2 linked regions of the Nisaea sediminum genome follow. The protein of the gene in region 1 interacts with the protein of each later gene in a pairwise test. Links are inferred from orthologs where the notes say so. Each region holds a gene or a part of one and is shown on either strand. Other genes may lie near its edges. The genes, in order: grpE and groL.

Evidence for each region.
Region 2: the proteins of grpE (region 1) and groL interact in binary tests that used the Escherichia coli proteins (3 or more experiments, as listed by UniProt). The link is inferred for Nisaea sediminum from one-to-one orthologs.

What each region holds. Positions count from the first base shown.
Region 1 is NZ_JACZCQ010000006.1:608,949-612,093, forward strand. The notes cover bases 1-2,827. They hold grpE (nucleotide exchange factor GrpE), read right to left. Parts: upstream 1,822-2,827; coding sequence 1,180-1,821; downstream 1-1,179. Other genes in these bases: dnaK (molecular chaperone DnaK), read right to left, coding at 1-88; IG122_RS14890 (DUF1848 domain-containing protein), read left to right, coding at 268-1,143; hrcA (heat-inducible transcriptional repressor HrcA), read right to left, coding at 1,956-2,827. Outside these bases: more of hrcA, read right to left, coding at 2,828-2,999. UniProt on the Escherichia coli protein: Participates actively in the response to hyperosmotic and heat shock by preventing the aggregation of stress-denatured proteins, in association with DnaK and GrpE. It is the nucleotide exchange factor for DnaK and may function as a thermosensor.
Region 2 is NZ_JACZCQ010000006.1:35,588-38,845, reverse strand. The notes cover bases 267-3,206. They hold groL (chaperonin GroEL), read left to right. Parts: upstream 267-883; coding sequence 884-2,530; downstream 2,531-3,206. Other genes in these bases: IG122_RS12155 (PAS domain-containing protein), read left to right, coding at 2,689-3,206; groES (co-chaperone GroES), read left to right, coding at 576-866. Also shown: IG122_RS12170 (Usg family protein), read right to left, coding at 1-206; more of IG122_RS12155, read left to right, coding at 3,207-3,258.

The sequences.
Region 1 (3,145 bases):
CATTCTCAATCACTTTCGCGTCCTTGCCGTCCATGAACGCGATACAGGAATTGGTGGTTCCCAGGTCGATACCGATTACTTTGCTCATGTTTTCCTCGTCTTTCAGCAAACGTTGACGGCCTTCTCGAAGCGCCGTTCCCGTTCCCGATTGGTACGTTCAAGCCAACCGCTATATAGGCGTGGTGTGGCCGCGCTGCAACCAAGTGGAATAGGATTTCGCGACCCGCAAGTCCCATTAGAGCCAATTTTCCGGGAATCGGCGCCGATATGATCATCTCCGCGAGCTACCGCACCGACATCCCGGCCTTCTACAGCGCGTGGCTGAAGGCGCGGATCGAGGCCGGATACGCTCTTGTACCGAACCCCTACAGCGGCAAACCGTCACGGGTCGGGCTCCGGCCGGAGGAGGTGGACGGTTATGTCTTCTGGACCCGAAACGCCAGGCCGGCCCGGGCAATATTCGAAACCCTCGCCGCGGATCGCGTGCCCTTCGTCGTGCAATACACGGTCACCGGATATCCGTCCGCGCTCGAGCAGCGCGTTCCGCCGGTCGAGACCGCCCTCGCCGATATTGTTTCTTTATCGGAACGGTTTGGACCAAGGGCAGTGGTCTGGCGCTACGATCCGGTTTTCTGGTCCAGTCTCACGCCGCCGGATTTCCACCGGGAGACCGTAGCCCTCCTCGCCCGCGCGCTCGCCGGCAGTGTCGATGAAGTCACTTTCTCTGCCGCGCATATCTATCGCAAGAGCCGCCGCAACACCGAGGAAAGCGCCCGGCAGAGCGGCTTCGATTGGCGCGATCCCGGGCCGGAAGAGAAATCCGCGTTGTTGCAGGAACTCGCCGCGATCGCCGCGGAGGCGGGTCTTCGCCCGACGCTATGTTCGCAGCCCGAGCTTCTCGGCGGAGCCCTCTCACCCGCACGCTGCATCGACGCGGAACGGCTCGCGGATATCGCCGGACGCCCGCTCAAGGTCCGGCAGAAAGGCAACCGTCCGGGGTGTCTCTGCGCGGAATCCCGGGACATCGGCAGCTATGACAGCTGTCCACACGGATGCGTCTATTGTTATGCGGTCGAGAAGCGGGAGCGGGCGAAAACCGCCCTGAAGCGGCACGATCCGGCCGGTGAGGCGCTGCTGCCCTGACGCCGGCCGGATGATGAAGCGCTGGCGCGGAATGCGTTACGCCGTGGTGTCGACCGTTTCCTTCTTATCGTCCGGGCTCTTCGAGACCCCAACCATCGCGGCCCGCAGAAGGCGGTCCTGCAGCACGTAGCCCGGCTGCATCACCTGCACGACGGTGCCCGGCTCTGTCTTGGCGTCCGGAACCTCGAACATTGCCTGGTGCAGGTTGTAGTCGAACTTGTCGCCGAGCGGATCAATCTTGCGGATGCCGTGCTTCTCGAACACGCCGAGCAGTTCCTTCTCGGTCATCTCGACACCGATCACCAGGTTCTTCAGGGTGATGTCGAGCTCGTCGCGGTCTTCCGGCGCGGATTCGAGCGCCCGGCGCAGATTATCGGACGCGCTGAGCAGATCCCGGGCGAAATCGGTGATCGCGAACTTGCGCGCCTGCGCGACATCGCGCTCCGCCCGTTTCCGCGTGTTTTCCAGCTCCGCGAGCGTGCGGATCAGCTGATCCTTGAGCTGTTGAACCTCGTCGTCGGCGCGATCATCGTCGGCCTCCGCGTCGCTATCCTCGTTCTTCAGGCCGCCCATCAGCGCGTCCATGTCGAGAATCCCGTCATCCGGATTGACAAGCGGCTCGTCGCCCGGCGCGTCCTGGTTGGCGTGTTGCTCGGTTTTCTTGCCTTGTTCGGCCATCGGTCTGGCTCTTTCCCGTCTAGAGATCCTGAAAGTCAGGCCCAAATGTGGGCGGCCGGAATGGGAAATCAATCATTCCGGGCCCGGAGCGCCTGCTTTAGCGCGGCTCGGCCCCCGGATCAACGCTCCTCTGATCAGCCAATGACGCGGCCGATCAGCCGTGCGGTGTAATCGACCATGGGAATGATGCGGGCGTAATTCATCCGCGTCGGTCCGATTACGCCAATGGCACCGACCACACGCTTCTTCGTATCCCGGTAGGGCGAGAGGATCATCGAGCAGCCGGTATGTTCGAATAGCTGGTTTTCCGCCCCGATGAAGATCTGCACGCCGTCGGCATCGCCCGTCGCCTGCAGCAGCTTCAGCATGCCCTGCTTCTGTTCGAGCTGGTCGAACAGCAGGCGGATCCGCTCCAGATCCTCGACCGCAGAGACATCCTCAAGCAGGCGCGACTGGCCGCGCACAATGAGCGAACCGTCGTCGGGCCCACCCGCCAGCAGCGCGAGACCGTCCTCGACCACGCGCGCCGTGAGCTCGTCGAGCTCTATCCTGCGGTGCTCGATCTCCGCCTTGATGGACTTTAGCGCCTGATCGAGCGAGGCTCCGTGGAAGCGGGTATTCAGGAAGTTGGTCGCCTGCACGAGCGCCGAAGCCGGAAGATCGACAGGCAGCTCGATCACCCGGTTCTCCACCAGGCCGAGCTCGTTCACCAGCACGACGAGCGCCCGTCCGGCAGCCAGCGGCACGAATTCGATGTGGCGCAGCGACGGCTCCGATTTCGGGGAGATCACCAGACCGGCGCAGGACGAAAGGCCGGCCAGCGCGCGCGTCGCCTCGTCCAGAACCTCGTCATAACCGCGGCCATTCGCGGCGAGCAGGGAGTCGATCTTGCCCCGCTCTTCCTCGCTCAGGTCGCCGCCGATCTCCAGCAGCCCGTCGACCACGATGCGCAGGCCACGCTCGGTCGGCAGCCGGCCAGCGGAGGTATGTGGGGCGTAAAGCAGGCCCGCTTCCTCGAGATCGGCCATGACATTGCGGATCGTTGCCGGGGACAGCACCTCGCCGAGGCGGCGCGAGATCGTCCGCGAGCCGATCGGCTCGCCCGTCTCTACATAAGTGTCGACAATCTGTTGCAGGATTTCCCGCGAGCGGGCGTTCAGAGCCCCGATGCCTGACATGTGTTCCATGACGGAAAATCTAGGGAGCCCCCGTCGCACCGTCAATGCGCCTTGAATGATGGACGTACCGTGCCGCCGATAGTAGGTTGCGCGCGATTTCGAACAGACGATCCAGAGACCGGCATGGACCCGCAGGACGCGGGCCT
Region 2 (3,258 bases), 570 kb from region 1 along the record:
CCGGCGCAGATCTGAACAGAGTGAATCTGCGCTTCGATATTGAGCCGCCAATGATCGAGGAAGCGCCTCAGACGCGGGAATTTCGGAACGACGTCGTGTGTCTGCCAGACGAAGCTTTGCAGCAGATCCGGATAGTCCGGCATGCGGTAGAGAATTTCCGCGGTCGTCACGCGGCGCTCGAACAGGACGACAGGCTCAATCGACATTCATGAACTCCATCAATTGTGATTGCGGAAATTTTGATGTAGAACAGCGGCGCCTCGCAATAACTAAATAAAATCAATTGATTAGCAGCAAATCGGTTTGATTGCTGCTAGGGGTCTCTCACCGCTATTCCGCAAGATTCCGTTTGGAAATCCTCCCCGGCGGCCCCATCTGCCGGTCTCGTGTGGACCGCGTCCCGCCTCTTCTCGGTCCGAAAATTTTTCCAGACTCGCTTGGCTATTCCTTGACAGTGGTTTCGCGCTTCCCTACATCGTCAGCACTCGCCGTTGGTGAGTGCTAATAATTAGGTTCGCCACGGCGAGCGCTCAGTTAGAAAACGTCACTCAGACGAGTTTTTCGGAGGTTATGGCATGAAGTTCAGGCCATTGCATGACCGGGTTGTTGTCCGTCGCACTGAAGGCGAGGAGAAGACAGCCGGGGGCATCATTATTCCCGATTCCGCCAAGGAAAAGCCGATGCAGGGCGAAGTTGTCGCCGCTGGCTCCGGCGCGCGCGACGAGACCGGTAAGGTCCAGCCGCTCGACGTCAAGGCCGGCGACAAGGTTCTGTTCGGCAAATGGTCGGGCACCGAGGTCAAGATCAACGGTGAAGAACTGCTGATCATGAAAGAGTCCGACATCATGGGCGTTCTGGAATCCTAAGAAAGGACTGATCCATCATGGCTGCTAAAGACGTCAAGTTCGGCACCGATGCACGCGCCCGCCTTCTCAAGGGCGTGGATGTGCTCGCGGATGCCGTCAAGGTTACCCTGGGCCCGAAAGGCCGCAACGTCGTTCTCGACAAGTCCTTCGGTGCCCCGCGCATCTCCAAGGACGGCGTGACCGTTGCCAAGGAAATCGAACTGTCCGACAAGTTCGAGAACATGGGCGCACAGATGGTGCGCGAAGTCGCCTCCAAGGCGAACGACATCGCCGGTGACGGCACCACCACCGCTACGGTTCTGGCTCAGGCCATCGTGCGCGAAGGCTCCAAGGCCGTCGCCGCCGGCATGAACCCGATGGACCTGAAGCGCGGCATCGACACCGCCATCGAGGCCGTCGTTGCCGATATCCAGAAGCGCGCCAAGAAGATCTCCACCTCCGGTGAGGTCGCTCAGGTCGGCACCATCTCCGCCAACGGCGAAGCCGAAATCGGCGAAATGATCGCCAAGGCGATGGAGAAGGTCGGCAACGAGGGCGTGATCACGGTCGAGGAAGCCAAGTCCCTGCACACCGAACTCGACGTTGTCGAGGGCATGCAGTTCGACCGCGGCTATCTCTCCCCGTACTTCGTCACCAACGCCGACAAGATGACCTGCGAGCTGGAAAGCCCGTACATCCTGCTGCACGAAAAGAAGCTCTCCAACCTGCAGGCGATGCTGCCGGTTCTCGAGCAGGTCGTGCAGTCCGGCAAGCCGCTCCTCATCATTGCTGAGGACGTCGAAGGCGAAGCGCTCGCCACGCTCGTCGTCAACAAGCTGCGTGGCGGCCTGAAGGTTGCCGCCGTCAAGGCTCCGGGCTTCGGCGATCGCCGCAAGGCCATGCTGGAAGACATTGCCATCCTGACCGGTGGCACCGTCGTCAGCGAAGACCTCGGCATCCAGCTCGAGAACGTTACCGTCGACATGCTCGGCACCGCCAAGCGCGTCCAGATCTCCAAGGACGAGACGACGGTCGTCGACGGCGCCGGCAAGAAGAAGGACATCGAGGCCCGCTGCAACCAGATCCGGGCGCAGATCGAGGAAACCTCCTCCGACTACGACCGTGAGAAGCTCCAGGAGCGTCTCGCGAAGCTGGCTGGCGGCGTCGCGGTGATCCGCGTCGGCGGCGCCACCGAGATCGAGGTGAAGGAACGCAAGGATCGTGTCGACGACGCGATGCACGCGACCCGCGCCGCGGTCGAGGAAGGCATCGTTCCGGGCGGCGGTACCGCCCTGCTCTATGCCGTCAAGGCTCTCGACAAGATCAAGCTGGAAAACGAAGACCAGAAGATCGGTGTCAACATCGTGCGCAAGGCCATCCAGGTCCCGGCACGTCAGATCGCCGAGAACGCTGGTGAAGATGGTTCCGTCATCGTCGGCAAGATGCTCGAGTCCAAGGACACCGACTGGGGCTTCGATGCGCAGAAGGGCAAATTCACCAATCTGGTGAAGGCCGGCATCATCGACCCGGCCAAGGTCGTTCGTTCCGCGCTGCAGAACGCCGGCTCCGTTGCGGGTCTGCTGATCACCACGGAAGCGATGGTCGCCGAGAAGCCGGAACCGAAAGGTGCCGGCGGCGGCATGCCGGGTGGCGGCATGCCGGACATGGGCGGCATGGGCTTCTAAGTCAGCCTTCCGCATAAATCCAAGAAACCCTCCAGGGAGCTCCCTGGAGGGTTTTTTGTCGTTCTCTGGCAAAAATTTGCGTCAGATCAAAATTTTGGTAGGGTGGTCGGGCTGCATTCCGTGACTTGAACTTTCTCTTTCGGGATTGGTCGCTGGATATGGAGGGTGACGCGTCTGCAGGGCGTCTGGAAGAGATCGTTCCTCCGATCGAGGATCGGATCGAACGGCTGATCGCTTACTGGCGGAGCAAGAAGTCTGCAGGTGGATTGCCGGGACGGCGGGACATCGATCCGACGGAGATCCCGGATCTGCTCCCCCATATAGGCCTCATTGACGTGCTCGAAGGCGGACAGGCGTTTCGCTACCGGCTTCTCGGCACTCACCTGAACAACATCTTCGGTGAGGATTTCACGGGCAAGGATGTCGGGGAAATCAAGCTCGGCGACTACGGTGCCTTCCTCCTGGATCTTTACCGCTCCGTCTTGACCGCCACGAGTCCGGTCGTCAGTGACAGTGTGTTCGAGTTTCGGGACAAGAATTTCCTGAAGGTGCGGCGCGTCCTCTTTCCTCTCGCGGCGGACGGCAGGACGGTCGATATGATCCTCTTCATAAACGTCTTCCGCAGCAGGTATGAGGAGGAGGTTGAGCCCCGGAAGGCCGGCGAGCCCAGGGGCCCGATGTTCGACCAGACCCTCATCTCGAGCGGCCGGGAACTCTGGCGCCGCCAC